Regions from separate parts of the Bradyrhizobium sp. DOA1 genome, predicted to be linked through region 1. Evidence: riboswitches for the same ligand, from Rfam matches in the RefSeq annotation. Region 1 holds a riboswitch; the other holds the start of a gene.

Region 1 (15,203 bases):
CCAGGACCGCATCTACGTCTCCAACATGGCCGACAACGGCATCCAGGAGATTGATCCCGCGACCGGGCAGGCCAAGCAGATCATCATCGGCAAGCTCGCTCTGCCCGGCGGCATCGGCGTCACCTCGGAGAACGGCAAGGATACGATCCACGTCGCCGACGTCTTCGCCTATCGCACCGTGGACGGGGCGACCGGCGATGTCACCGAGAAGGCGCGCATGCATGCCGCAGGCGTCACTCTCGAATATCCGATGAGTGCGACGGCGCGGGGCAACGACGTGATCCTGTCGAGCTGGTTCACCGGCACCGTGCAGGTGATCGACGGCAAGACCGGCGCAACGCGCGACATGCTGCACGGCTTCAAGGCGCCGCATGACGCGATCATGCTCGCCGACGGCAACATCCTGGTGGCCGAGCTCGGCACCAAGTCCCTGGTCAAGGTCGGCGGTGAGCACGGCAAGGATCGCACCACGCTGATCGGCGGCCTCGAGGGACCTGTGGGTCTCGTTCGCGGCAAGGCTGACGAGGTCTACGTCACCGAGGCTTTTGCAGGCACCGTGTCCCGGATCGATGCCAACGGCGAAAAGACCGTGGTCGCCAAGGAGCTGAAGCTGCCCGAAGGCATCGCGCGCACGGGCGACGGCAAGCTGGTCGTGGCGGAAGTCGGCACCAAGCGGCTGATCGAGATCGCGCCGGACACCGGCAAGATCACCGAGATCGTGGCTAATCTTCCGATCGGCCTCGTGGGCGCACCGGGCGGCCTGCCGACGCATGTTCCGACTGGAGTGGCGGTCGGCGCAAGCGGCGTGATCTACTTCTCGTCGGACGTGGAGAACGCGATCTACAAGGCAGTGAAGAAGTAGCATGCGCCGGAAGGCCGGGGCAGCGGAACCCGCACGCGGACCTGCCGGTTAGAGGTTGACGGAAGCCGACCAGCAGGAGGATCGCTCATGACGCGCCTCTCACGTGACGATGTCGTCAAGTCCGTGGACCGGGCCGACGACGTCACCATTGCCCAGATCATCGGAACCGGCGCGACCGTCGAGGAGCTTGCCGAAGCCCAGGCCTGGCTCGCCAATGACGAGCCGTTGATCAACGATCTCCGGCCGCTGGCGCAGGGACGTGTGCGCGAGCTGGTGGATATCTTGTCGGAGCTCGAAGGGGACGACGAGGAGGAAGGCCCGGCCGATCCGGGCTCCGCGTCTGCTGTCGGTTGACGAACCTACCGGCACGACAAAAACGCCCCGGAGAGATGCGCTCCCCGGGGCGGTTTATCGTCTCAGCGTCAAACGCCCACGCTCAATTCAGCTTCCGCTTCGCCACAGGCGCCTCGAACTGGGCGATCTCCGCGGTTTGCGGTGCCTTGCCGTTGAAGGTCAGCACGTTGCCTTCGGACGAGATCGCGACATTGTCGCCGTCCCTGACGTCGCCGCCGAGGATCATCTCGGCGAGAGGGTCCTGGAGATAGCGCTGGATCACGCGCTTCAGCGGCCTTGCGCCATAGGCAGGGTCCCAGCCCTTGGCGGCGAGCCAGTCGCGTCCGGCGGCATCGAGCGTCAGCACGATCTTGCGATCAGTGAGCAGCTTCTGCAGCCGCGCGAACTGGATCTCGACGATCCGGCCCATCTCACTCCGCTGCAGGCGGTGGAACAGGATGATCTCGTCGACGCGGTTGAGGAATTCGGGGCGGAAGTGCGCCCGCACCATGCCCATCACCTGCTCGCGCACGGCCGAGGTGTCCTCGCCCTCCGGCTGATTCACCAGATACTCCGAACCAAGGTTCGAGGTCATGATGATCAGCGTGTTGCGAAAATCGACGGTGCGGCCCTGGCCATCGGTGAGGCGGCCGTCGTCGAGCACCTGCAACAGGACGTTGAAAACGTCGGGATGCGCCTTCTCGATCTCGTCGAACAGCACCACCTGGTAAGGCCGGCGCCGCACCGCTTCGGTCAGCGCACCGCCCTCGTCATAGCCGACATAGCCGGGAGGCGCGCCGATCAGCCGCGAGACCGAGTGCTTCTCCATGTATTCGGACATGTCGAGGCGGACCATCGCGGTCTCGTCGTTGAACAGGTACTCCGCCAGGGCTTTCGTCAGCTCGGTCTTGCCGACGCCGGTGGGGCCTAAGAACATGAACGAGCCGGTCGGCCGGTTCGGGTCCTGCAAGCCCGCGCGCGAGCGGCGCACGGCGGTCGCGACCGCACGCACGGCCTCGGCCTGGCCGACGACACGCTTGCCGAGCTGCTCCTCCATCTTCAGGAGCTTCTCCTTCTCGCCTTCCAGCATCTTGTCGACGGGCACGCCGGTCCAGCGCGAGACCACCTGCGCGATGTGGTTGGCGGTCACCGCCTCCTCCATCATCTCGCCGGAGTTCTCTTTGGCTTCGATATCCGCGATCTTCTTCTCGAGCTCCGGGATCCGGCCATAGGCGAGCTCGCCGGCCTTTTGGAATTCGCCGCGCCGCTGCGCGTTGGCGAGCTCCACACGAAGACCGTCGAGTTCCGCCTTCAGCTTCTGGGCGTCGGAGAGCTTGTTCTTCTCCGCGCTCCAGCGCGCCGTCAGGGCAGCAGACTTCTCCTCGAGATCGGCAAGGTCCTTCTCCAGGGTCTGGAGCCGGGACTTGGAGCCGACATCGCTTTCCTTCTTGAGCGCCTCCTGCTCGATCTTGAGCCGGATGATCTCGCGATCGAGCGAGTCCAGCTCCTCCGGCTTGGAATCGACCTGCATCTTCAGCCGCGCCGCGGCCTCATCCATGAGGTCGATCGCCTTGTCCGGCAGGAAGCGGTCGGTGATGTAGCGGTTGGACAGGGTCGTCGCCGCCACCAGCGCGGAATCGGTGATCCGCACGCCATGGTGCTGCTCATACTTGTCCTTCAGCCCGCGCAGGATCGAGATGGTGTCCTCGACCGAGGGCTCGCTGACGAAGATCGGCTGGAAGCGCCGCGCCAGCGCGGCGTCCTTCTCGACGTGCTTTTGATACTCGTCGAGCGTGGTCGCGCCGATGCAGTGCAGCTCGCCGCGGGCAAGCGCCGGCTTGAGCAGGTTGGAGGCGTCCATCGCGCCGTCGCCCTTGCCGGCCCCGATCAGCGTGTGCATCTCGTCGATGAACAGGATGAAGGTGCCCTCGCTCCCGGTCACTTCCTGGAGCACGGCCTTCAGCCGCTCCTCGAACTCGCCGCGATATTTCGCGCCGGCGATCAGCGCGCCCAGGTCGAGCGACAGCAGCTTCTTGTCCTTCAGACTCTCGGGCACGTCGCCGTTGACGATGCGCAGCGCGAGGCCTTCCGCGATCGCGGTCTTGCCGACGCCGGGCTCGCCGATCAGCACGGGATTGTTCTTGGTCCGTCGCGAGAGCACTTGAATCGTGCGGCGGATCTCCTCGTCGCGGCCAATGACCGGATCGAGCTTGCCGTCACGCGCCGCCTGGGTCAGGTCGCGGGCATATTTCTTCAGCGCGTCGTAGGCGTTCTCGGCGGTGGCGGAGTCCGCAGTGCGGCCCTTGCGCAGGGCCTCGATCGCCGCGTTGAGGTTTTGCGGAGTGACACCGCCCTTGTTGAGGATGGTGCCAGCCTCGCTGGTCTTCTCCAGCGTCAGGCCGAGCAGCAGCCGCTCGACGGTGACGAAACTGTCGCCGGCCTTCTCGCCGGCCTTTTCGGCCGCGTCGAAAGTGCGGGCGAGCTCGGGCGCCAGATAGATCTGACCGGCGCCGCCGCCCGAGACCTTCGGCACCTTGCCGAGGGCGTCCTCGGTCGCCTTGAGAATTGCACGGGAGTTGCCGCCCGCACGGTCGATCAGACCGGCAGCGAGCCCTTCATTGTCGTCCAGCAGCACTTTCAGGACGTGCAGGGTGGAGAATTGCTGGTGCCCCTCGCGCATCGCAAGCGACTGCGCGGACTGGATGAAGCCCCTGGAGCGTTCGGTGTATTTGTCGATATTCATCTTTTCTGTCCCTCGGCCTGCCCTCAGGGCCCTCTAAGGCACCCCGAACGGCATCTTCATTGGGTTTCCGCCTGACGCGTTGACGTTCCTCAACACAGCAAGCGGTCGTTTATCAGCCGGCGCTGGCGCCGGACTGACCCAGATGTGGGAAGCGTGCCCTCGGATCGGTAGAGGCGAGTTCACAATTTCGTGCGCTGATCCGCCCGCTTGGCGCCGGCCGGTCGAATCCCCTAAGTAGCGGCATGACAGCCAGCCATACCGCCGAGATCACCGGCCTCTACCGCTACCCGATCAAGGGCCTGACGCCCGAGGCGCTGCCTCACGTGACCTTGCGGCGGGGAGAGACCCTGCCCGCCGACCGCCGCTACGCCATCGAGAACGGGCCGAGCGGCTTCGATCCCGAAGCGCCTAGCTGGAAGCCGAAGATCCAGTTTCTGATGCTGGCGCGCAATGAGCGGCTGGCGTCCCTCGACAGCCGGTTCGACGATGCGACGAGCCGCCTGACCATCCGCAAGGACGGCCAGATCGTCGCCACCGGCGATCTCGAGACCGCGGAGGGGCGCGCCGCCATCGAGCGCTATTTCAGCGAGAACTTTCAGCCGGAGCTGAAGGGCCCGCCAAAGGTGCTGTCCGGCCGCAACCACAGCTTCTCCGACGTCGCCCGCAAGGTCGTGTCCATCATCAATCTCGATAGCGTCCGCGCCATCGAGGCCATGCTGGGCGGCGCCGCGGTGCATCCCCTGCGCTTCCGGGCCAATCTCTACGTCAAGGGCTGGCCGGCCTGGTCGGAGCTCGACCTCGTCGACCAGACGCTCGCGATTGGTGAGGTCCGCCTGAAAGTGGTCAAGCGCATCGTCCGCTGCCCGGCCACCAATGTGGACCCTGTCACCGCCAAGCGCGATCTCGAGATACCGCCGACGCTCTCGCGTCATCTCGGCCACATGGATTGCGGTATCTATGCCGAGGTGATCGAAGGTGGCGAGATCGGCGTTGGAGACGCGGTGGCGGTGGAGCAGCCGAAACTGGTGTGAGCTAGCACCGCTGCCGTAGGGTGGGCAAAGCGAAGCGTGCCCACCAATTCGGTTCGCGAACGTTGACGCACCGCCGGTGGGCACGGCGCTTGCGCGCCTTTGCCCACCCTACGGCACCATCCCTTCCTCAATTCGGCATCACATACGCATAGATCCGGCCGCGCGAGACAGGGGCTTCGCGGACGCGATTGCCGCTGTTGCCGGAGATCATGATCGGATTCCCCTTGGCATCGATGCCGGTGATGATGCCGACATGGCCGCCTCGGCCGCCGCGCGACATCACCGCAATGGCGCCGACCTGCGGACCGGAGACACGGGTGCCGTACCGCGCGAAAGAACTCGCCATGTCGGAGCCTGTGCCCTGATGGCCGGTGTGCTGCAGCACCATGTTCATGAAGCGCGCGCACCACAGGCGGCCGCGCCCGGTCGGATTGCCGCCGAGATAGCGCCGCGCCTCGGACACGAGGCCCGATCCACCACCGAAGCTGCCGCTGCTTGCGGCGCTGTTGACCATTCCGTTGTTGGCCATGCCGCCATTTGCGTTCGGATCATAGCTCGCGAAGGTGTTACCGAATCCGTTCGCCTGCAATTGCGCCACGCTCCGCTCGAAGCGCGAGCTGCGGGCATGGTGGCGGTAGTGACGGCTGTGATGATGTCTGGCGTGATGCACGTAACCGTGCCGCTCTGCGCTATGACGATGATGCGGCCGCGCTGAGGCCGGAGAAACGAATACGGCGACCGCCGCGAAGAAGATCGCCAGCGCGATAAAACAACGCGACAGGCGAGACGCAAACAACTCCAACATTCTTCATCCTTCGTTGACACCCCCAATTTCCAGCCACTCGTGCGGTGGCCGACCTCCGTCTGGCCGTTAAGCCGCCCGATGTGGCGAGAAAAAGACGCCACGCGTCGGCGAATGGCTGCGATGATTTTGCGCCGGTGCTGATTTGATGCTGCCGCATTGCGGACAACAGCGTTAACTGCAATCCTCGAAAGGCGGCTTGAAGAGAGGGAAACAGTTAATGCCCCACGCCACGACCAGGGACGACGTCCGCATCTATTTCGAGGAGGCGGGCCAGGGATCGCCGATCATTTTTCTGCACGAGTTCGCGGCCGACTACACCAATTGGGAGCCGCAGATGCGCTACTTCTCGCGCGGCCACCGCTGCATCACTTATTCCGCGCGCGGCTACACGCCATCGGACGTGCCCGACGGCGAGGTCTACACCTACGAACACTTCTATACCGATGCGCTTGCGGTGCTCGATCATCTCAAGATCGAGCGCGCGCATCTCGTCGGACTGTCGATGGGCGCCTACTCATCGCTCCAGATCGGGCTCAACGCGCCGCAGCGCGCGCTGTCGATGACGCTGGCGGGCGTCGGCTCGGGCTCGGAGCTCGAGAATCTCGATGCCTGGCGCCAGCAGTGCCGCGCTAATGCCGAGCAGTTCGAGACGCTGGGCTCCGCCGAGGTTGCCAAGGTCACGCGCGAGGCGCCGAGCCGGATTCCCTTCCTGGTGAAGGACCCGCGCGGCCACGCCGACTTCTACGCCGCCCTTGCGCGTCATGACGCCAACGGTTCGGCGCGCACGATGCGCGGCTTCCAGGGCGGCCGTCCTTCGATCTACACGATGACGGATGCGATCAAGGGCGCTGCGACGCCGGCCCTGATCATCTGCGGCGACGAGGACGATCCGTGCGTCGGACCGAGCCTGTTCCTGAAGAAGCATCTGCCGGCGGCCGGACTCGCGATGTTTCCGAAATCGGGCCACGTGCTCAATCTCGAAGAGCCCGCGCTGTTCAACGCGAGCGTGGAGCGGTTCGTCACGCTGGTCGAGGCCGGACGATGGCCGGCGCGCGATCCGCGGTCGCTGGCGGCGCACTAGAACGAGCGCATTCCGGCACGCGCCGAAGGCGCAGGCCCGGTATCCATACTCACGATCGTGCTTATGGATGCCGGGCTCGATGCTTCGCATCACCCCGGAATGACGGAGAGACTATTTCCCTCCACCCCGGCTCAGCAGAAACACGCCCTGCTCGCCGAACATGTTCCACACCCACCACGGCAGGTTCAGCGGCACCGGACGGCCGTAGAGATCGAGCGCCACCGCGCGCTCCATCTTGACGTTGATCTCGTCGCAGAGCTCGACGAAATCCTTGATGGTGCAGAAATGGATGTTGGCGGTGTCGTACCAGGTCGCCGGCAAATTCTCCGTGCGCGGCATGTGGCCGCCGATCAGGAGCTGGAGCCGCATCTTCCAGAAGCCGAAATTCGGGAACGACACGATGGCGCGGCGGCCGATGCGCAGGAGGTTCTCCAGCACCACACGCGGCTGCCGCGTCGCCTGCAGCGTCTGCGACAGGATCACATAGTCGAACGTATCGTCGGGATAATTGACGAGGTCGGTGTCCGCATCGCCCTGCACCACGGCGAGCCCCTTGGCGACGCAGCGGTTGACGCCCTCGCGCGACAGCTCGATGCCACGGCCGTCGATGCCACGCATCTCCAGCAGCTGGAGCAGATCGCCCTCGCCGCAGCCGACGTCGAGCACTTTCGAGCCCGGCTTGACCATGTCGGCCACCAGACGATGATCGGCGCGATAATCACCGGACTGCCTGGTCGCAACGCCGTCCAGCGGCAACACTTCCTGCACGGACATCTTAGCTACCCTTCAGTCCGCGGGCCTTGCCTGCCGATTGCAGGAAGGCGCGGGAGATGTCGAAGAATTCGGGCACGTCGAGCAGGAAGGCGTCATGGCCGCGATCGGTCTCGATCTCGGCGAACGACACCCGCGCGCTCGACGCGTTCAACGCGTGCACCAGCGCGCGGGATTCCGAGGTCGGAAACAGCCAGTCGCTGGTGAAGGAGACCACGCAGAAGCGCGTCTTGATGCCGGCGAACGCCTTGGCGAGCACCCCGCCATGGTCGGCGGCGATGTCGAAATAGTCCATCGCGCGCGTTAGATAGAGATAGGAGTTGGCATCAAAACGCTCGACGAAGGACGAGCCTTGGTAGCGCAGATAGGACTCGACCTGGAAGTCGGCATCGAAGGAGAAGGTCGGCAGCTCGCGGTCCTGCATACGGCGGCCGAACTTGCGGTGCAGCGCGGCGTCGGAGAGATAGGTGATGTGCGCGGCCATGCGCGCCACCGCGAGGCCGCGATGCGGATGGATGCCGCGGTCGGCATAGCCGCCATTGTGCCAGTCGGGGTCGGCCATCACGGCCTGGCGGCCGAGTTCGTGGAAGGCGATGTTCTGCGCCGAATGCCGCGTGGAGCAGGCAATCGCCAACGCGGAGTAGACGCGGGCAGGATAGGCCGCGGTCCATTGCAGCACCTGCATGCCGCCCATCGAGCCGCCGACGACGGCAAACAGCGTATCGATGCCAAGCCGGTCGATCAGCATCGCCTGCGCGCGTACCATGTCGGGAATGGTGATGACGGGGAAGTCCAGACCCCACACCTTGCCCGTGGCTGGGTTGATCGAGGCCGGCCCGGTCGAACCCATGCAGCCGCCGATCACGTTGGAGCAGATGATGAAGTAGTGCTTGGGATCGATGGGTCGGCCGGGTCCGACCAGTGTCTCCCACCAGCCCGGCTTGCCGGTGACGGGATGGACATTGGCGACATGCTGATCACCGGTCAGCGCATGGCAGATCAGAATGGCATTGGAGCGGTCGGCGTTCAGCTCGCCATAGGTCTGATAGGCGATCTGGAACGGCGAGAGATCGACGCCGCAATCGAGCCGCAACGGCTGATCGGCGCCGAAATGCGCGACCTCCGAGCTCGGATGATCCACTTCATGCGACCGATCATCGGTGCTGATCGCGGGACTCGGAATCGACTTGACGCTGCCCATCTGACCATCGACCTCATGTGCGATCGGACTTCAGACCGCAGTGACATCAGGCCATGAAAAACCCGGCCTGAACGATAGGTTCGGCCGGGATCGAAAGCGTCCCCGGCCTGTTTAGCGAGTTTTTTAACGTGGCTGCAAGCCGGCCGGCTCAAATGACCACGGAACAGGCAAAAATCTACTGGCTTAGGCGGTTTTCGTCAAGTCGCGACCGGGATCGGCCAGATTTGCCTCCAGCCTGCGGGCCGAAAGGGCCTAATTTCCCTTTGCATTTCTCTTTGCTTTCGCCGCGCTGACTGCCTAATCAGGACATCGACCGCGGCGGTGACGGCACTGGCCGATCCGCATTGGAACGCCTTTCAACAACGCTCGTCAGACATGTCCCAACGTCCGCCCGCGCCACCATCGCTTCAGGAATTGCGCAAGGAGATCGATGCGATCGACGAGGGCATGCATCGCCTGCTGATGCAGCGCGGCGACATCATCGACCGCCTGATCCAGGTGAAGCAGACCCAGGAGGTCGGCTCGGCGTTCCGCCCCGCGCGCGAGGCTTCGATGATGCGCGAGATCGTGCAGCGCCATCGCGGCATCCTGCCGCTCGACACGGTCGAGAGCATCTGGCGCGTCATCATCTCGACCTTCACCTATGTCCAGGCGCCGTTCTCCGTGCATGCCGACATCTCGGTGAGCGAGCCGGCGATGCGCGACTCCGCGCGCTTCCATTTCGGCTTCACGGTGCCTTACGTCGCACATTTCAGCGCGCAGGCTGCGGTCGAAGCGGTGGCGAAATCCAAGGGCGATCTGGCGCTGGTCTCGGCGACGTCGAGCCGCACGCCGTGGTGGCTGGAGCTGGAAGCGGACGGCGCGCCGAAAATCATCGCGCGGATGCCTTTCGTCGAGCGCGCCGACCATCCGGCCGCGCTGCCGGTGTTCGCGATCTCGCGCGTCGCCGACAGCGCCCTGGTGACCGAGGTCGAGACCTTCAGCGTGCGCGTGTCGGGCTGGAACGCCGAGGTCGCGCGCGCCCTGTCGCCGCTGGCCGAGATCGTGGCGGTGCCCGACACCGCCTTCGACGGCGCGGCCCTGCTGGTCTCGGTCACGCATGCGACCAGCATCGACAAAATCAGGGCTGCCCTGATCGAGGCGGGGGCCTCGGTGCGCTCCACGGCCCTCGTCGGCAGCCACGCAACGCGCTATACGGTGCCCCCGACCGGGGCGAAATCGTAAGTCGCGAGCCGCCCAGCCTACCCGGAGTTGAAGATGTCCCGCCCCGTGCCGAATCCCGGCATTCTCGATATTGCGCCCTACACGCCCGGCAAGAGCCCGGTCGCCGAGCCGGGCCGCAAGGTGTTCAAGCTCTCGGCCAACGAGACGCCGTTCGGCCCCTCGCCGAAAGCGATCGAGGCGTTCAAGCGCGTCGCCGATCACCTGGAGGACTATCCGGAAGGCACCTCGCGGGTGCTGCGCGAGGCGATCGGCCGCTCCTTCGGGCTCGATCCCAACCGCATCATCTGCGGCGCCGGCTCCGACGAGATACTTAATCTGCTCGCGCACACCTATCTCGGTCAGGGCGACGAGGCGATCTCCACCACCCACGGCTTCCTGGTCTACCCGATTGCGACCATGGCCGTGGGCGCCAAGAACGTCATCGCGCAGGAGAAAAACCTCACCTGCGACGTCGACGCTATCCTTAACGCCGTGACGCCGAAGACAAAGCTGGTCTGGCTCGCCAACCCCAACAATCCGACCGGCACCTATGTGCCGTTCGACGAGGTCAAGCGGCTGCGCGCCGGGCTGCCGTCGCACGTGCTGCTGGTGCTGGACGCCGCCTATTGCGACTATGTCTCGCGCAACGACTACGAAATGGGGATCGAGCTCGTTGCCACCACCGAGAACACCGTGGTGACGCACACCTTCTCCAAGATCCACGGACTTGCCGCACTGCGCATCGGCTGGATGTTCGGGCCCGAGCACATCATCGACGCGGTCAACCGCATCCGCGGCCCCTTCAACGTGTCGACGCCGGCGATGTACGCCGCGGTCGCCGCGATCGAGGACACCGCGCACCAGGCGATGTCGAAGCAGTTCACCGAAACCTGGCGCAACTGGCTGACCGAGGAGATCGGCAAGCTCGACCTGAAGGTGACCCCGAGCGTCGCCAATTTCGTGCTGATCCACTTCCCGACCGAGGGCAAGACCGCGGATGCGGCCGACGCCTACCTGACTAGGCGGGGCTTGGTGCTGCGCGCGCTGAAGAATTACGGCCTGCCGCATGCGCTGCGCATGACCATCGGCACCGAGGAGGCGAACCGCCTCGTTGTCGAGGGCTTGCGCGACTTCATGGCCGGCAAATGAGCACGCAGGCGCATTTCCTGCGCGTGGCGCTGATCGGCTTCGGCCTGATCGGCGGCTCGATCGCGCGCGCCGCGAAGCTCCAGGGCCTGGCGGGCACGATCGTCACCACCGCGCGCTCGGAGAAGACACGCGCGCGCGTCGCCGAGCTCGGCATCGTCGACGAGGTGGTGGCGACCAACGCGGAGGCCGTGAAGGACGCCGATCTCGTCATCCTCTGCATTCCCGTCGGCGCCTGCGGGCCCGTGGCACAGGAGATCGCTGCTCATATCAAGCCGGGGGCGATTGTCTCCGACGTCGGCTCGGTCAAGGGTGCGGTGGTCCGGGACATGGCCCCGCATCTGCCGCAAGGCGTTCATTTCGTGCCGGCGCATCCCGTCGCGGGCACCGAGCATTCGGGGCCGGACTCAGGCTTCGCCGAGCTGTTCATCAACCGATGGTGCATCCTCACCCCGCCTGACGGCACTGACGCAGCGGCGACTGAGCACCTGCGTGCCTTCTGGGCAGCGATGGGCGCCAAGGTCGAGGTGATGACGCCGGATCATCATGATCTCGTGCTCGCCATCACCAGCCATCTGCCGCATCTGATCGCCTACACCATCGTCGGCACCGCCGACGAGCTGGCGCAGGTGACGGAATCCGAGGTGATCAAATTCTCCGCCGGCGGCTTTCGCGACTTCACCCGCATCGCGGCCTCCGATCCGACGATGTGGCGGGACGTCTTCCTCGCCAACAAGGAAGCGGTGCTGGAGATGCTCGGGACCTTCACCGAGGATCTCGCGAAGCTCACGCGTGCGATCCGCCGCGGCGACGGCGAGGCGCTGTTCGACCACTTCACCCGCACCCGCGCCATTCGCCGCGGCATCGTCGAGATCGGCCAGGATTCGGCCGCGCCCGATTTCGGCCGACCGCATGCGGCGCTGAAGAAGCCTTAGACCACGCGTCTCTCCTCGGTCATTGCGAGGAGCGAAGCGACGAAGCAATCCAGCCGTTTCCGTCGGAGAAAGTCTGGATTGCTTCGCTTCGCTCGCAATGACGGCGGATCAATACAGCGGCGGGATCTGCCCGACCTTGACCGGGCCGAGCAGCACGGCACCGTCGACGAATTTCAGCGGGAAGCTCCGCGCCTTCTTGCCTTCCAGCATGCTCTCGGTGCCGATCGAATTGATGCCGGCGGCAACGCCGGCATTGGCATTCTGCTTGATGACCTTGCCGAGGCCGGGAACGGCGCGGTCGAGCGCGCCGAACAGATTGTTGAGGTCCTGCGACTTCACCCCGGGCGCGAGGCGATCGAGCGTGGCTTGCGGCACGCCCTCCTCCAGCATCTTCTCGATGCCGAGTGCCGGGATCACGCGCTCGAGGCCGGTGACCGTCATCTGCAATTCGCCGTCGAGCCGGCCGTTGGGCGAAAGGCCGAGCGTGCCGGCCGCAACCGCGATCATCTCGCCCTGCTGGATGCGTGACTGCACGATCTCGATTTGGCCGCCGGCGGCCTGGATCTCGCGGAAGCGCTGCGGCCAGGGTTTTGGCGTGAGGTCTTTGAGGCCCGTGATCTTCGCGCGCGTGTCCGCCTCGAACGGCTCGGCGAGCAGCGGATGCACACCCTGGATGCTGCCCTGCGCGACGTGGAGCACGGTCTCGATCACCGGGCGATCGGACTTCGATCCGTCCGCGAGGCGGCCGTGCAGCTCGACCTGCTTGGCGCGCGCGAGCGGCACCTGCACGCTGCCGTCGAGACGGTTGAGGCTGGGATCGTCGAACACGAGCGAGGCACGGTCCGGCACCGCCGGCAGGCCGACCACGCTGCTGCGGCCCTTGCTCCAATTCACCACGAAGGTGTTTTGCGTGACGCCGTCGGTCAATGTCGCCGGCGCAGAGAACTCGGCGATGACGAGCTTGGGGTCATAGACCTGGGCGACGACCAGGATGTTGTCGAGCTTCGCCGTGAACGGCGTCTTGCTCGCGTTTTGCGAGACCAGGGCGACGCTGGCGCCCGAGCACTGCACCTCGAAGCGGAACGGGAAGCCCGCGATCGAGCGCTTGGCGCAGTCATAGATGCGGCCTGCCTTGGCCTCCTGCGCCCGCCAGGCGTCTGCGGCGATTTCGGCCTGCGAGGCGGCATAGAACCAGAAGCAGGTCCAGGCCACCGCGAGGACAAGGACGAAAATCGGAGCAATGAATAGGCCCCAACGGGAGCGGCGGCGGCCTGTGGCAACGGTCATATTGGACATGCGGCGACCCTTTGACCCCAGATTCAGGCAAATGTAAGCGAGGCCGGCCTGCGACGAAAGGCGCAGAAAGCGCTTCGCTTGGGGGCCTCATTCTGGTAGCCGTGCCCGAAATGTCGGAAATCACCCTCCCCTCCGTCACCACAGCCAAGGGCGACCTCTGGGTGTTCGGCTACGGCTCGCTGATGTGGCGGCCGGGTTTCGAATTCGAAGAACGTGTCCCGGCGCGGCTGGTCGGCGAGCACCGCGCGCTCTGCGTCTATTCCTTCGTGCACCGCGGCACGCCGGAGAAGCCGGGCCTGGTGCTCGGGCTCGACCGCGGCGGCGCCTGCCGCGGCATCGCCTTTCGCGTCGCCGAGAAGGATCGTGCCGATGTCGTCGCTTATCTGCGGGCGCGCGAGCAGGTCACCTCGGTCTATCGCGAGGTGATGCGCTCGGTGTGGCTGGAGAACGATGCGCGGCAGCGCGTCGCCGCGCTCGCCTATGTCGTCGACCGCGGCCATGTGCAATATGCCGGCCGGCTGTCGCTCGCCGAACAGCACCGCCATGTCCTCCAGGGACATGGCCAGTCCGGCGCCAATCGCGATTACGTGACAGCGACGGTGAAGGCGATCGAGGCCGAAGGCTTTCGCGACACGCAGCTGCACCAGCTCGCAGCGATGTTGCATGGTGATGCGCATTCCCTGCACACACCGGCCTCGACCGACGATCGCGAAAGCCGCTAACCGTCCGCCGGCGCATAGCTCGGCGCCGATCCGATCAGCTGCTCTTGCTCTTTCCGGCCCGCTTCGACGAGACGAGCGGTCGTGTCCTCGATTGCTGTCTGCACGCGCGCGAGGAACTCGTCCTTCGGCAGACCGGCCGGAAGCGGATCGAGGAATTCCACCACCAGGGTACCGGGATAGCGCATGAAGGTGCGGCGCGGCCAGAACAGGCCGGAGTTGAGCGCGACCGGAAGGCATTGCACGCCGCAGGACGAATAGATTTGGGCAAAGCCGGTCTTGTAATCGGGCGGCGCGCCCGGCGCGCGGCGCGTGCCTTCCGGAAAGATCACGAGCTGCTTCCCGCTGCGCACCGCCTCGCGCGCCCGTCGTGTCATGTCGAGCAGCGCCTTCACGCCGGCATTGCGGTCGATCGCGATCATCCCGGTCTTGCCCAGGAATTGACCGAACACCGGAATCTGCATCAGCTGACGCTTGAGGATGAAGATCGGACGATCGAAGAAGCCCGGCAGCACGAACGTCTCCCAGAACGACTGGTGCTTGGCCACGATCAACAAGGGTCCTTGCGGGATCTTCTCGACACCGCGAAACTCCACCTTGATGTTGCAGACGAGGCGCATCAGGACCAGCGTCGCCTTCGCCCACCATTGCGCGACCGTCAGCATCGCGCGCGGCGGCAATGCGAAAGTCGGCAGCGCCACGATCGCGAGGCACACCAGCACGGCGTAGAACAGCACGTTGAACACGAGCGAGCGCAGGAAAATCAGGAACATCGACGATCCGATTGATTTGCCGATTAATTTGCCGACCAGGTTGCCGATCAATTAGCCTGTGCAGTGTTGGGGCGCTTCGGCTGCACGCCTGCAGGCTGCTCCAATATCTCGGGCGAAAGGTCAATCCCGAAATTCTCCAGCCGGACCCTGAGCTCAGCTGCGACGTACTTGACATATTCCGACAACAGCAGCCGCAACGTCGACGGCGAAGTCCACCACGGCTCCTCACGCCATTTCTCGCCGACCACCGCGAACGGGATCAGCGTCGCCTGCGGCATCGCATGGGAGAATTCCACCAGCGCGC
Region 2 (15,203 bases), 1.3 Mb from region 1:
GAGGTCTAGCGTTAATGAGTTTTCTCCGCCCTTTTTGCCTGACGCCAGCGCTGGCTGCGATCGCAGCGGCGCTGCTGCTGTTGCTGACGCCCGCGTCGCCGTCTCGCGCGCAGACGCACGCTGCACAGACGACGCCCGCGCAGCCGGCTGATCCCGCCTCCGCCTCGCACGCACAAACCACCGTCGCTGCGACATCTCCCGAGCAGCGCGGCATCACGGCCCGCGCCATCGACAAGGTGAAGGAGGTCGCAAAATCCGCCGGCGACATTTTCAGCCGCGTGCCCTGCCTGCCGCCGAAGGGCGGCTCGAAGGCGATGGGCTCGCTGCCGCATGTCGCAAGCAAGCTCGTCGCCGGCCAGCCCGTCGTCATCGTTGCGTTCGGCTCGTCCTCGACCGCTGGATTCGGCGCGAGCTCGCCGGAATTCAACTATCCGAACCGTCTCGCGGCGCAGCTGCGCCGGCACTATCCGACCGCCGACATCACCGTCGTCAACGCCGGCGTCGGCGGCGAGGACGCGCCCGAGATGATGAAGCGCCTTCAGACGCAGGTGATCGACGTCCATCCGGACATGGTGATCTGGCAGGTCGGCACCAACGCCGTGCTGCGCAACCTCGATCCCGGCGATACCGCCAAGCTGGTCGAGGACGGCATCTCCCGAATCCAGGCCGCAGGCGGCGCCGACATCGTGCTGGTCGATCCGCAATATTCGCCGGCCGTCAACCAGCGCGCCGAGAGCGCCGGCAAGATGATCAAGCTGCTTGGCAAGGTTGCCGAGCTCCGCAAGGTCGGCATCTTTCCGCGCTTCGAGGTGATGCGCGACTGGCACGAGAACCAGTCGATCCCGGTCGAGGGCTTCGTCATCGCCGACGGTCTGCACATGAACGATTGGGGCTACGCCTGCTTCGCCCAGCTGCTCGGCGACGACATCATCCGCTCGGTCGGCCAGATCAGGCTGGGCGTGAACGTTCCCGCGGACGTGCGTGCGTATCGGCCGATGTGACGAGACGCGAATGGGGAATGGCGAGTAGCGAATAGGGATTGCACTCGCTATTCGCTACTCACTATTCGCCGCTCACGCCTTCTCCAGCGCCGCGGTCAGATCCTCGATCAGATCATCGGCATGCTCCAGCCCCGCAGAGAAGCGGATGAAGCCTTCGCTGATGCCGAGCGCGGCGCGGTCCTCCGGCTTCAGGCGCTGATGCGTCGTCGTGGCCGGATGGGTGACGAGACTCTTGGCGTCGCCGAGATTGTTCGAGATCTTCGCCAGCTTCAATTCGTTGAGCACGCGGAAGGCCGCCTGTTTGCCGCCCTTGACCTCGAAGCCGACCAGCGTCGAGCCGCCGCGCATCTGCTTTTTCACCAATGCTGCTTGCGGATGATCGGCGCGGCCGGGATAGACCAGCCGCGAGACCTTCGGATGGCTCGCCAGTACCTCGGCAATGCGTGCTGCGGTGTCGGTCTGCGCACGCACGCGCACGCCCAGCGTCTCCAGGCCCTTGAGCAGGACCCAGGCATTGAACGGCGAGATCGACGGGCCGGTCTGACGCATGAAATTGTGGATGTGCTCGGCGATGAAGGCTTCCGAGGACAGGATGATGCCGCCGAGGCACCGGCCCTGGCCGTCGATATGCTTGGTCGCGGAATAGACGACGACGTCGGCCCCTAACGCCAGTGGGCTCTGCCAGATCGGGGTTGCGAACACGTTGTCGACGACGAGCCGCGCACCGCCCTTGTGTGCGATCTCGGCGATGGACGGGATGTCGAGCACGTCGAGCGTCGGGTTGGTTGGGCTCTCCAGGAAGAACGTCTTGGTGTTCGGCCGCACGGCCCGCTGCCATTGGTCGAGATCGAGCCCGTCGACCAGCGTGGTCTCGATGCCGTAGCGCGGTAGCAGATCCTGGATGACGTAGAGGCAGGAGCCAAACAGCGCACGCGAAGCCACGACGTGATCGCCGGCCTTAAGCGGCGCCAGGATCGCCGTCGTCACCGCCGCCATGCCGGTGGCCGCCGAACGTGCAGCCTCAGCGCCCTCGAGCTCGATGATGCGGCGCTCGAACATCGCGATGGTCGGATTCGAATAACGGGAATAGATGAAGCCGGGATCCTCGCCCTTGAACCGCGCCTCGCATTCCTCGGCGCTGTTGTAGACATAGCCTTGCGTCAGGAACAGCGCCTCCGACGTCTCGCCATATTGCGAGCGCAGGGTGCCGGAATGGACCAGGCGGGTTTCGGGGCGGTAGGTGGCAGGTGACTTCGACATAGGACCCTCCGATATGACCGTCTCGTCGAAACCGGTCACAAAAAAACCGGCCTGGATATCTCCACGGGCCGGGATCACAGAGGTCCCCGGCCTGTTTAGCGACTTATTTAACGTGGCTGCAAGCCGGCCGGCTCAAATCACCACGGGATAAGTGATGCTCATATTCCGCAATGCCCTTTCCGTCAAGGCGTCCATCGGATAGCCGTAAAAGGCTCATATTTCCCGTATGTCGGGATGTGTTTGCTCCCTGATGAGGTCCCTCGGTTGACGTTCACGGTCGCTGCCGACGCCAATGGTATCCTGCCCGACCGCATGATCGCGGCGATGGCGGAGGCGGGGCTCATCCTGCCTGCCTACGATTTCGTCGAAAGCCAGATCCAGCCGGCGAGCCTCGATCTGCGCCTCGGCGACATCGCCTATCGCGTCCGCGCCAGCTTCCTGCCGGGTCCCGGCGCCACCGTCGCCGAGCGCATTGACGAGTTGAAGCTGCACGAGTTCAGCCTCGCGGACGGCGCGGTGCTGGAGACCAACTGCGTCTACATCGTGCCGCTGCTGGAGAGCCTCGCGCTGCCGCCGGAGATCGTCGCGGCTGCGAACCCCAAGAGCTCGACCGGCCGGCTCGACGTCTTCACGCGTGTGATCGCCGACGGCACCCGCCGCTTCGACATGATCGGCGCCGGCTATCACGGCCCGCTCTATGCCGAAATCAGCCCGAAGACGTTTCCGGTACTGGTGCGCGAGGGCTCGCGCCTGTCGCAGGTACGCTTTCGCACCGGCGATGCCATCCTCAACGCCGACGAGCTCGATGGCTTGCATGCCACTGAGCGCCTCGTCGACATCGACGATGCCGACCTCTCGGGCGGCGTCGCTGTGTCGGTGGATCTGTCGGGCGAGAAAGCGAACGGCTTCGTCGGCTATCGCGCCAAGCGCCATACCGGCGTGGTCGACGTCGATCGCCGCTCCGGCTATGCGGTGGAGGATTTCTGGGAGCCGATCTCGGCCCGTCCCGACGGTAGCCTGATCCTCGATCCCGGCGAGTTCTACATCCTCGCCTCCAAGGAAGCCGTTCAGGTTCCGCCCGACTACGCCGCCGAAATGGTGCCGTTCGATCCGCTGGTCGGCGAATTCCGCGTGCACTATGCCGGCTTCTTCGATCCCGGCTTCGGCTATGCCGGCGCGGGCGGGCTAGGATCGCGGGCGGTGCTCGAAGTGCGCTCGCGCGAGGTGCCGTTCATCCTCGAGCACGGCCAGATCGTCGGCCGCCTCGTCTACGAGAAGATGTTGGCCCGCCCCGATGCGATGTACGGCCAGCGTATCGGCTCGAACTACCAGGCGCAGGGCCTCAAACTATCGAAGCATTTTCGGGTGTAGCCCCACACTTTACTGTCATGCCCCGGCTTGACCGGGCATCCAGTGCGCCGCAGCCTCTCGATTCAGTCACTGCTGCCTCGAATACTGGATCGCCCGCCTTCGCGGGCGATGACACTGATGTGTGGCAGGATGCGAAACGGGCTCGGGCTGTGTGCGAGGTGACGACATGACCGATCTATCCGATCTCAACGCAAACATCCTCAACGACGTCGCCGACGCGCTGATCTATTCCGATCGCTCCGGCACGATCATGCGCTGGAATCGTGCGTCGACCGCGCTGTTCGGTTTCACGGCGGACGAAGCGCTCGGCCAGAACCTCGACCTGATCATTCCCGAGCATTTGCGCGCCGCGCATTGGAAAGGTTTTGAGGCCGCGCTTGCGAGCGGCGCGATGAAGCTTGCGGGCAGGCCGACGCTGACCCGCGCGCTGCACAAGAGCGGGCGCAAGCTCTACATCGAGATGACGTTCGCGCTGGTGCGTGATGCAGGCGGTGCCGTGCAGGGATCTGTGGCGATGGCGCGCGATGTCACCGAACGCGTCGAGCGCGAGCGGGCGGCCAGGTCGGCACAAAATTCGTGATGCGGAATTGACGGGCGTGCTGCGCAGAGCGGCCTGCACGCGCATCATGTTGCCTGCAAACTGACGCAGTGACACACTCGATCAAAACAACGATCGGGAGCGAACATGACCGCTGCATCAGACACGGCGCAGGAAGCCCAATGGAAGCGCTGGCGGGCGATCGCTGATCTCTATCACGCCTACTTCACCGGCCTCATTCTCACCGTTGTCACGCGCCGCGGGAATGCGAATGCCGCCGAATTCGTCTTCCGCGTGTTCCGCCGCCAGCAGCAGGAGCGCTTCCTGCCCGGGCTCGAAAAGCTCGGACTCAGCCATCTGCCGCCGGCGGTCGCCGCTGCGCAATATCACTATCTCTCCAACTGGATCGGCGGCGTGCATGTCGAATACATGTATGAGAGCGACATCAAGGCCTGGATCCGCTATCCGCCGCCACGCTGGATCTGGAAGGGCACCGCGATCTGCGGGGTGCCCGGCGAGGTCTCGCGCGCGATGTTGCGCGGCTGGCACGCCAACAACGGCGTCGCGCTCGGCGATATCAGGCTGGGCTTCGTTTGCACCAAGCAGAGCGTCGATGGCCAGGACGGCCTCGAAGGCTACTATCATCAATACGACCATTCGCTGGAGCTCGACCAGCGTCTGGTGTTTGCGCGTCACCTCGAGGCGCCGCTGTTCGACGCGAACACCGCGCCGGCGCTGCCGGTTGCGAGCTGGCCGAAACCACGACTCGAGAAAGCCTATCGCAACTATGCGATGGAATATGTCCGCACCGCCGCGCCGGTCATGGTGCAGCTGTTCGGCCCCGAGGACGCCGGCTATCTGCTGCACCTCACCGGCAAGCTGATCGGGATGCAGTACTTCGACGAGGTCGCAGCCGCGCTGTCGATGAGCCGCGGTGGTGCGCGCGAATTTGCCTCGTTCTTGAACGCGTTGTTCGCCGCGCAGGATGACGCCGCCGAGATGGCGCAATCCGAAGGTACGTTCGAAATCAGTCAGCAGAGCTGGAAGCTGATGGACGACGTCACCGACTATCACCCCGCTTGCGCCAAGGTGCTTGAGGGGTTGTTCGAAGGCCTGGCTGCGGGATGCGGGCGGCACATTGGCGTGCACATGCGTCCAGCCAAGGGCGGCCGCCCGCCGCTGGTGTGGACACTCCAGTAGTTTCACCCCTTGGAATGCGCTGCCGCAGAGCACGCCTGCACCCTGCGCAGGAGGAATCGGCGCGCGCCGTGCTAACAAGCCCTGCCGCGCCTCGCGCGCGAAGAAATTGATTGGCACACCTGTTCATTGCCGCGCCGCAAAAATGGCGCTCGTGCCCGGGAGAGGACATGTCCGACATCGCCGAAATCCCGGTCGATGAACAAGAGCGTCCGTTGCCGCCGCCTCCGCAGCCGATCAAGAGCGCGCTGACGGATGGACCGATCCTGCGCACGCTGCTCTCGCTGGCTTGGCCGAACGTGATCGGGCTCTCAGCCGGCATCTGTGTGGTGATCGCGGAGACGTCCTATGTCGGCCGGCTCGGCGTCGAGGCCCTGGCTGCGATGGCGCTGGTGTTTCCGACCGTGATCCTGACCATGACGATGTCGGGCGGTGCCATGGGCGGCGCGGTGGCCTCCGCCATCGCCCGCGCGCTCGGCGCCGGTAACCGCGAACGCGCCGGCACGCTGGCGATGCACGCGCTGATGATCGGCATCAGCTTCGGTCTCGTCTTCATGCTGAGTATGCTGATCTTCGGGCCGCGCCTTCTCGAATTGCTCGGCGGCCGTGGCGATGTGCTGACGCACGCCGTCGCCTACACTCAGGTGTTTTTCGGCGGTGCGGTGCTACCCTGGCTGCTCAACACCATGGCGGGCGTCCTGCGCGGCACCGGCAACATGAAGCTGCCGTCGTTCCTCATTCTCAACTCCGCGGCCTGGCAGATCGTGCTCGGTGGCACCTTGGGCCTCGGGCTTGGCCCGGTGCCGCAGTTCGGCATGCGCGGCGTCGCCGCCGGTGCGTTGATCGCCTATTGCATGAACATCGGCATCATGGGCTGGTACCTGTTCTCCGGCCGCGCCGGGATCGTGCTGAGGCTGCGCGGCTTGCGCATCCAATGGGCGATGTTCTTCGACATCCTCAAGGTCGGCGCCATCGCCTGCTTCTCGCCGCTGCAATCGGTGCTGACGATCTCGATCTTCACCCACATGCTGGCGCAGTTCGGAACTGCGATCCTTGCCGGCTACGGCATCGGCGCGCGGCTGGAATTTTTGCTGACCTCGATCGCGTTCTCGTTCGGCATCGCCTGTGTGCCGATGGTCGGGATGGCGATCGGCGCGGGCCGCATCGCGCGCGCCCGGCGTATCGCCTGGATCGCCAGTGCTGCCGCCTTCGTGGCGGTCGGCGCGCCGGCCTGTCTCGTTGCGATCTTCCCCGATCTCTGGGTCAACATCTTCACCGACAGCGAGGCCGTGCGCGCGGCGAGCCATCAATATCTCTCGACGGTCGGACCGTTCTACGCTTTCTTCGGCCTTGCCACGACGATGTATTTCTCCTCGCAAGGCGCGGCCAAAGTGATCGGGCCGGTGCTGGCGCAGACCGCGCGGTTGATCTACATCGCCGCGATCGGCTGGTGGCTGTCGACCCACCACGCCAGCGTGCAGAGCTTCTTCTGGCTCGCCGCAAGCTCGATGGTCGTGCTCGGCTTGCTGTCGTGCTCCAGCGTGGTGCTGACGCGCTGGGGACCGCGCCAGACAAAACCTGCGATCAGGCCTGCTCTTTCGACGGTGGACTAGCGATGCTTGTGGCGAGGATGGCCGGCACCGGAAACGCCCGGTGCATCGCGGCCACGGCCTCCTTCGTCTGTCCCTGAACATAAGGCGCAAGCTCGTTCGGCAGCATGTCGATGGTCCAGAGCAGGCGACACCGCGTCTCGCCGTCGGCAATCACCTGCACCGAAGCGCTGTAGTGCTTCAGCCGCTCATTGTTGATGGCATAGACGAGGCGCTGCTGCGTATCGTCGCAATCGACCAGCACCTCGCGCGCCACCGAACCGTTGGCGAAGGTGACGATCCGCGCATCGCCATCGCGCGTGCAGGCGGTGACGAAGCCCGGGACAAGCCGATGATGCAGCGCGCCGAAATCCCGTACCGCGTCCCAGACGTCGTGCGCGGAGGCGAGGAGGGGGATGTCGTTGTGGATGGAGGCCATGAAGGTGTCCTTGATGATGTTGGGTGGTTGCCACGTCATTGCGAGTGCAGCGAAGCAATCCAGAGACATCTCTGCGAAGGCAGTCTGGATTGCTTCGTCGCAAGAGCCCCTCGCAATGACGAGGAGAACTCACGTACAAACCGCCTCGACATTGTTGCCGTCGGGATCGATCAGGAACGCCGCATAGTAGGTCGGGCTGTAATCCTTGCGCGGCCCGGCGCCGCCATTGTCGCGGCCGCCATTCTTCAGGCCTTCGCTGTGAAACGCCTTCACTGCGTCGTGGTCCTTGGCGCGGAAGGCGATGTGGGCGCCGTCGGCTTTGCGACCCTTGTTCAGGTGCAGCCACAGCGCCGGCTCGCCCTTCGGCCCGAAGCCGGCATAGCCGTCGCCGCTGGAGCAAAGGGCGTAACCGAGCGGCGCCAGCACGGCGCTGTAGAAGCGCGTCGCGGCGTCGAGGTCGGCAACGCGAAGTCCGATGTGGTCGTACATGTTCGTCTCCATTGCGAAAGCGCGCCGCAACTGGCGCGCGCCGGAGACGACCCTAGTCAGCTGAGGGCAAGCTGCTCTTGGAGAATCTTGCGCTCGCCCTTCGAGGCCTGGCGAAACTTGCCCGGCGACACGCCCGCGGCGCGATGGAAGGTGCGGACGAAATTGGAGAGATCGCCGAAGCCGACGTCATAGGCGACGTCGGTGACCGCGATGTCCTCGTCAGCCAGCAGCCGTGCGGCATGCCGCAGCCGCGAGCGCACCAGATATTGATGCGGGGTGACGCCGAGCACGCTGGAGAACAGTCGCAGGAAGTGGAACGGGCTGAGGCCCACCTGCCGCGCAGCCTGCTCCAGATCGACCTCGCCCTGCGAATTGTCGTCGATCCACAGCGCAGCTTCCACCGCGCGCCGGCGGTCGCGCGCAGTCGGCAGGGTCTGCTTGCGCGTTTTGCCGGAGGCAACGTCGACGAAACGAGCGGCCAGGATGTGACCGATTTCGTCGAGGCCGAGATCGCTGTTGCCATCTGCTGCCGTTTGGGCGAGCTCGCCGAGCACCATCAGCTCGGGGAGCGGCGGCGTCGCGCCGAGTTGCCACACCTCGCAGCGCCCTCCGAGGCCGTCGACCAGGTCCTCGCTGAGAAAGAAGGACAGGCAGACGTCGCCGGAGACGTGCTCATGCGTGCAGGTGTATTCCTCGCCGGGAGCGCCGACCAGCATCGAGCCCGCCACCAGCTCGAAGAAGCCGGCGCGGCAATGGCAGCCAAAACTGCCGGAGCGGACATAGGCAATGGAGTGGCCGGTGCGGCACTCCGCAAACGGCATGTCGTCCGGTCCCGCATCGCAGCGAAACTCGGAGACGGTCATCGAGCGCGTCATCAGGTGGGTGGTGGCGTCCATCCCGCCAATCTAGGCATGATCCGGACAAGTGTGTAGCGGTTGTCCGATAAGATCATGCCTCAAAAACCAAAGCTAAGATGCGGGCAAGACCGCGCCTTAGGTAGGAGGGCGCGGCGGAGCAACCGGCAGCAGCACCTCGAACAGCGTCTTGCTGGCGATCGGATGGGCGCCTTCGAGCGCCAGCAGCCGCCGCTTGGAGATGACGCCGCCATAGGGCGACAGCCGGTCGGTGTAATTGCCGGCCTCCAGCACCCGGTGACAGGGCACGATCAGCATGTAGGGATTTTTCGCGGTTGCCTGCGCCACAGAGTGCGCGGCACCGGAGGCGCCGAGCGCCTTGGCGATCTCGTGGTAGGTGCGCGTCTCTCCGCGCGGGATCGTGCAGGTGTATTCATAGACGCGCCGGTTGAAGCCGGGCACACCGCCGGCATCCAGGCTGACGTCGGAGAAGTCGGGATCGCTGCCTTGCAGCAGCACCGTGATGCCCTCGATGGCAAGCTCAGCGTTCTCGGACGGCCGCTGCTCGCGCGCGTCGGGATGCACTGCAAAAATCCGGCGGCGGGTGTCGATCTCCCGCGCCTCCGGCAATTGCACGGCAACCACGCCGCTGCTGCTCCAGATGATGCCGCAGCGGCCGATCGCCGTGTCGAATATCGCGTAAGCGCGCCCCACCATGCACACGCCCCACTCAGTGCACGTTTCTCCCCAGACAAGCATCATATCACTGCCACAATCCGGCGCACCTGGAATCTTACCAGAAAGTTAAGCAGCGTCGGGTGCGCCACGCCAAAGCGCTTGGCGGGACGCGCCGTCTCGGCTAATCAGGATGGGCGCGAAGCAGCGCGTCCGCGGGCGTAGTTCAATGGTAGAACGGCAGCTTCCCAAGCTGCATACGAGGGTTCGATTCCCTTCGCCCGCTCCAGCTTCTCCTCTCCGCGTGATTTGAGCTCAAGCCGGGCTTGACTGCTTTCGACCTCGCCTGCCGCGCTCAAGATTCCATTATATTAGCCCTTCATTCCCGGCGTTCGATTTCGCGTGCGCTAAGCTCAGCCGTCTCGGCGAGCGCGGTCCTCGCACCGGGCGCTATCCTGAAGAGGGACTATGGACCAGCAGAAACTCGATCGCGCCATCGGGCGCCGCCTGAAGACGCTGCGGACGCAGGCGGGCATGACGTTGAACGAGCTTGCAGGCCGGTCCGGCGTCAGCCGGGCCATGATCGGGCGGGTGGAGCGGGCGCAGAGCAGTGCGACGGCGGCGCTGCTCGGAAAGCTCTGCGCGGCGCTCGATGTCTCGCTCAGCGATGTGGTCGCGCTCGCCGAGAAACCGCCGGAGCGCCTGGTGCGGCTCGCCGACCAGCCGCATTGGCGCGATCCCGACAGCGGCTACCGGCGCCGTCATGCCTCGCCGCCGGATGCGGCAAGCGGCATCGAGATCATCGTCGTCGACCTGCCGGCCGGCGCCCGGGTCTCCTACAGCCCCTGGGGCCGCAACGCCTTCACCCAGCAACTGCTGATGCTGGAGGGCACGATCGCCGTGCATATCGATGCCAAGGCGGTGCGGCTGCGCGAGGGCGATTGCCTGGATTTCGATGTGATGCGCGCGGTGATGTTCGAGAACGAGACCCGGCAGGATGCGCGCTACGTCATCATCACCAGGCGCGGCGCTTCCTACGGCAAGATGTGAGACCATGGATAAAATGATGATGCAGATCCGCACCGGCGACACCTATGATCCCCGCGTCATTGCGCTGCTCGATCATCACGTCACGGCGGCGCGGGCGCAGACGGCGCCGGGCAGTGCCCACGCGCTCGACTTCGCGCGCCCGACATCGCATTCTGGACCGGCTGGGAGGGCGAGACGCTGGTCGCCACCGGCGCGCTGAAGACGCTTTCGGCCGAGCACGGTGAAGTCAAGTCGATGCACACGCTCCAGACCACGCGCAGGCAGGGCTATGGCGGCCAGATGCTTCGTCACATCATCGCGGAAGCCCACGCGCGCGGCCTGCAGCGCCTCAGCCTCGAGACCGGATCGTGGAATTATTTCAAGCCGGCGCAAGCGCTCTATCAGGCGCACGGCTTCGTCGCCTGCGCGCCGTTCGAGGGCTATGTCGAGGATCCCAACAGCGTGTTCCTGACGCTCGACCTGACGTCCGGGTAAGCCCGCGGGCCAGCGCTAAACGCACTCAGCCTCAACCTCGTCGCGTCTCCTCGAGCTTGTCGAGCACGCGCTCGGGCGCAATGTCGCGCGCCGCTTCCTCCAGCTCGCGCTTGGAGTCGGGTTTGACGTCGAGCCGTTCGGCGACCTGGGTGAGCAGGCGGGCGACCTTGGTCAGCTCGTGCTCAGCGAGCAGGCTGATCTGGAGGTCGAGATCGGCGCGCTTGTCTGCGGCCGCCGTCATGCGGTTCTGCGAGATCAGCACGAAGGTCGAGAGGAATATCGCCTCCACCGAAGCGATCATCGCCAGCACCACGAAGCTCTCGTCCCAGGCCGGGACCCCCGGCACCCAATGCAGGTTGGCGATGATCCAGAAGCCGAACAAAGCGAGGTGCAGATAGACGAAAATCATGCTGCCGGTGAAGGCTGTGATGGCGTCGGCGAGCTTTTCCTGGCCCTTGGCAGCGCGTTGCTCACCGCGGCGGCGCTCGACCAGCGCCTGGATATTGCGCTCGAGCGTCGGGCTCAGTCCGTCGCCAGGATCATGGGTGATGTCGTTATGCACGCGGCGGCAACGGTCGAGGGGAGGAGCCGTTCCTGGGGCGCGCAATCCAAAATGCCGGCCGCCCCTCAAAATGAGTTGCGTACCTCAAAACACCTCTGCTAGCCTTCAGCCATGGCCGAGACGCTCACGCCGACCGCACTGACGCTGAAGGACATCGCGCGCGAGGCCGGGGTCAGCCTGGCAACGGTCGACCGCGTCCTGCATAACCGCCCGGGCGTGCGCCCGGACACGGTCCGGCGCGTGAAGGCGGCGATCGAGCGCAATTCGTTCCAGCCGCATGTGGCCGCCGCCGAGCTCGCGCGCGGCCGCGCCCGCCGCTTCGCCTTCGTGATGCCGTCGGGGCCGAACCCGTTCATGCAGCAGATCGAGGCCTATCTCGGCGAAATGTCGTCCTGGCTGTCGGCGCGCCGGATCAGCGTCGAGATGGTCGCAACCGACGTGTTCGAAGTTTCCGCGCTTGCAGCCTCGCTGGAGGCGCTGTCGGGCGATTACGACGGCGTCGCCGTGGTGGCGCTGGATCATCCGAGCGTCCGCGCCGCCATCAACGATCTCGTCGATGGCGGGACCAAGGTGGTGACGCTGGTCTCGGACGTGCCGTCCTCGCGCCGGCACCATTATGTCGGCATCGACAACATCGCCGCGGGCCGCACCGCCGGCGCGCTGGTGGGACGGCTGGTCGGCCAAAGGTCAGGCAAGGTCGCGATCATCGCGGGCTCGCAGGGCCTGCGCGACCATGCAGAGCGCATCTTCGGCTTCAATCAGGTGATGGCGGCGGAATTCCCTGATCTCACCGTGCTGCCGGTGCTCGAAGGGCGCGATGAGGACGAGCGTTCGGAGCAGCTGCTGGCGCGCCTGTTCGGCAGGTACGCTGACATCGTCGGCCTTTATAATGTCGGCGCCGGCACGCAGGGCGTGGCCAAGGCTTTGGGTGATAAGGCTTTGAGTGATAAGGCGTCGGGCGACAGAGCATCGGGCGATGTCGGCCGCGACAAGCAGGTCGTGTTCGTCGGACACGACGTTACCGCGCTGACGCGGCGGCTGCTGTTGCAGGGCGTGATGGATGCGGCGATCTCGCAAAATCCGGGACATGAAGCGCGCGCCGCGGTGCGCGTGCTGCTCGCGCTCGCCCGCGGCGAGCCGATTTTGCACGAACAGGAGAAGATCAGGATCGACATCGTGATGCGGGACAATCTGCCCTAGCGGCAGGAGATTTCGACAGCTGCACCGGTGAACCCGGCTCCAAGATCGCGCACCGCGACAGGTGAATGGGAGGATGGCATGTATCTCGGACTGGACGTCGGCACGTCCGGTGTGAAGGCAGTGCTTGTCAGCGACGCCGGCGCGACTATCGCGAGGAGCGCGCGCGAGCTTGCGCTTTCGCATCCCGCGCCGCTGTGGTCCGAGCAGGATCCCGATTCCTGGGTCGATGCCGCCACCGCTGCGGTCGACAATCTCGCCGCCCGCCATCCGCACGAGGTCGCGCGGGTCCGCGGCATCGGGCTGTCGGGCCAGATGCATGGTGCGACGCTGCTCGGGGAGGATGGCCGGCCGCTGCGCCCGGCCATTCTCTGGAACGACGGCCGCTCGCAGGCCGAATGCGCCGCGCTGGAGCGGCGCTGCCCGTCGCTGCACGCGATCGCGGGTAATCTGGCCATGGCCGGCTTCACCGCGCCAAAGCTGCTCTGGGTCGCGCGGCATGAGCCGAGGATCTTTGAGCGTGTCGCAAAGGTGCTGCTGCCCAAAGCCTATGTCCGCTATCGCCTCACCGGCGAGATGGTCGAGGATATGTCCGACGCAGCCGGCACGCTGTGGCTGGACGTCGGCCTGCGCCGTTGGTCGGCCCTGCTGCTGCACGCCACCGGGCTCGATCTGCACCACATGCCGCGCCTCGTCGAGGGCAGCGCGGCGAGCGCGGTGCTTGCGCCTGACTATGCGCAGCGCTGGGGAATGACAAAAGACGTCGTGGTCGCCGGTGGCGCCGGCGACAATGCCGCGAGCGCGATCGGGCTTGGCGCGATCTCACCGGGCGATGCCTTCCTGTCGCTGGGCACGTCGGGCGTGGTGTTCCGCGCCACCGACCGCTTCGCGCCGGCGCCTGAAACGGCTGTGCATGCGTTCTGTCACGCGCTGCCCGGCCTCTGGCACCAGATGGGCGTGATGCTCTCGGCGACGGCGTCTCTGACTTGGCTGGCCGGCCTAATGGAGACGCCGGCTGCAGCGCTGTTGGTGCCACTGGGTAAGCGCGTCGACGGGCCGAGCCCCGTCTCGTTCTTGCCGTACCTCGACGGCGAGCGCACGCCGCACAACGATGCCGGCGCCAGCGGCGCCTTCGTCGGCCTGCGCGGCGCGACCTCGCGCAGCCAGATCGTCCAGGCCGTGCTCGAAGGCGTCGCCTTTGCCGCGCGCGACAATCTGGCGGCGCTGGGCGCGGCCGGTGGGACGATCACTGAGCTCGATCTCGTCGGCGGCGGCTCGCGCTCGCAATTGTGGGCGCAAATCTGCGCCGACGCGCTCGGCATCCCCGTCCACCGCGTCGAGGATGGCGAGGTCGGAGCGGCGCTCGGCGCCGCGCGTCTCGGCCGGCTCGCCGCAACAGGCGAGGATCCCGCGGAGGTCTGCACCCGTCCGCGGCGGTTCGCGAGTTTCACGCCTCGCCCGTCCGTCACCGCAGCCTATGACGAGGCCTATCGTCGCTGGCGCGCGCTTTATCCTGCATTGAAGGAGCTAGCTTAAGTGAACGCGTCAGCCAAATTCTTCGAGGCCAGCGCACCCGTCGCCTTTGCCGGCAAGGATGCGGACAACACGCCCGCCTTCCGCTGGTACGACAAGGACCGCCTCATCCATGGCCGCCGGCTTGAGGACCATCTGCGCTTTGCGGTCTGCTATTGGCATTCCCTGTGCTGGCCGGGCGGTGATCCCTTCGGCGGGGAGACGTTCCTGCGGCCCTGGCACGGCGGCACTGATGCGATGGCGCAGGCGCGCGCCAAGGCCGATATCGCCTTCGAGCTGTTCCGCCTGCTCGACGTGCCCTTCTTCACCTTCCACGACGTCGACGCGGCGCCGGAAGGCGCATCGCTCGCCGAGTCGGTCGCCAATCTCAATGCCATCGCCGACCTGTTCGAGCAGAAGATGGCCTCGGCAAGAGTGCGCCTGCTCTGGGGCACCGCCAATCTGTTCACCCATCGCCGCTACATGGCGGGCGCAGCGACCAATCCGGACCCCGAAATCTTCACCTATGCCGCCGGTCAGGTCCGCGCCGCGCTGGAGGTGACGCATCGGCTCGGCGGCCAGAACTATGTGCTGTGGGGCGGGCGCGAGGGTTACGAGACCCTGCTGAACACCGATCTCAAGCGCGAGCTCGACCAGCTCGGGCGCTTCGTCTCGCTCGTCGTCGAGCACAAGCACAGAATAGGCTTCAAAGGCCCGATCCTGATCGAGCCGAAGCCGAAGGAGCCGACCAAGCACCAATATGATTTCGACGTTGCCACCTGCTACGGCTTCCTCGAACGCTACGATCTCCTCAAAGACGTCAAGCTCAACATCGAGCAGAACCATGCCATCCTGGCCGGTCATTCCTTCCATCACGAGGTTGCGCTGGCGGAGGCGCTCGGCGTGTTCGGCTCGCTCGACATCAACCGCGGCGACGATCTGCTCGGTTGGGACACTGACCAGTTCGCGATGAATGTGCCGGAACTGACGCTCGT

What was found. A riboswitch is a leader RNA that binds a small molecule or an ion and turns the genes downstream of it on or off. The one in region 1 is predicted to bind S-adenosylmethionine.
Region 2: it holds a riboswitch for S-adenosylmethionine, as region 1 does, so the genes downstream of both, SE91_RS33470 (O-succinylhomoserine sulfhydrylase) here and metX (homoserine O-acetyltransferase MetX) in region 1, are expected to answer to the same signal.

The regions. Positions count from the first base shown of each region.
Region 1 covers NZ_JXJM01000001.1:5,882,893-5,898,095, forward strand. The annotation lists gene SE91_RS27070 (NHL repeat-containing protein) at 1-862, shown strand, start outside; gene SE91_RS27075 (hypothetical protein) at 950-1,216, shown strand; gene clpB (ATP-dependent chaperone ClpB) at 1,299-3,938, opposite strand; gene SE91_RS27085 (MOSC domain-containing protein) at 4,181-4,969, shown strand; gene SE91_RS27090 (TIGR02594 family protein) at 5,097-5,774, opposite strand; gene SE91_RS27095 (alpha/beta fold hydrolase) at 5,992-6,855, shown strand; gene metW (methionine biosynthesis protein MetW) at 6,967-7,629, opposite strand; gene metX (homoserine O-acetyltransferase MetX) at 7,631-8,827, opposite strand; SAM riboswitch at 8,918-8,997, opposite strand; gene SE91_RS27110 (chorismate mutase) at 9,203-10,051, shown strand; gene hisC (histidinol-phosphate transaminase) at 10,085-11,179, shown strand; gene SE91_RS27120 (prephenate/arogenate dehydrogenase family protein) at 11,176-12,111, shown strand; gene SE91_RS27125 (DUF2125 domain-containing protein) at 12,220-13,407, opposite strand; gene SE91_RS27130 (gamma-glutamylcyclotransferase) at 13,518-14,129, shown strand; gene SE91_RS27135 (lysophospholipid acyltransferase family protein) at 14,126-14,899, opposite strand; gene SE91_RS27140 (YdcF family protein) at 14,947-15,203, opposite strand, start outside.
Region 2 covers NZ_JXJM01000001.1:7,214,210-7,229,412, reverse strand. The annotation lists gene SE91_RS33480 (SGNH/GDSL hydrolase family protein) at 1-2, shown strand, start outside; gene SE91_RS33475 (SGNH/GDSL hydrolase family protein) at 15-1,001, shown strand; gene SE91_RS33470 (O-succinylhomoserine sulfhydrylase) at 1,074-2,261, opposite strand; SAM riboswitch at 2,336-2,415, opposite strand; gene SE91_RS33465 (2'-deoxycytidine 5'-triphosphate deaminase) at 2,496-3,632, shown strand; gene SE91_RS33460 (PAS domain S-box protein) at 3,799-4,212, shown strand; gene SE91_RS33455 (hypothetical protein) at 4,318-5,370, shown strand; gene SE91_RS33450 (MATE family efflux transporter) at 5,538-6,980, shown strand; gene SE91_RS33445 (SRPBCC family protein) at 6,952-7,395, opposite strand; gene SE91_RS33440 (VOC family protein) at 7,525-7,884, opposite strand; gene SE91_RS33435 (helix-turn-helix transcriptional regulator) at 7,941-8,780, opposite strand; gene SE91_RS33430 (methylated-DNA--[protein]-cysteine S-methyltransferase) at 8,877-9,455, opposite strand; tRNA gene SE91_RS33425 (tRNA-Gly) at 9,629-9,702, shown strand; gene SE91_RS33420 (helix-turn-helix domain-containing protein) at 9,882-10,463, shown strand; partial or broken gene SE91_RS33415 (GNAT family N-acetyltransferase) at 10,483-10,937, shown strand; gene SE91_RS33410 (DUF1003 domain-containing protein) at 10,969-11,499, opposite strand; gene SE91_RS33405 (LacI family DNA-binding transcriptional regulator) at 11,611-12,699, shown strand; gene xylB (xylulokinase) at 12,778-14,232, shown strand; gene xylA (xylose isomerase) at 14,233-15,203, shown strand, end outside.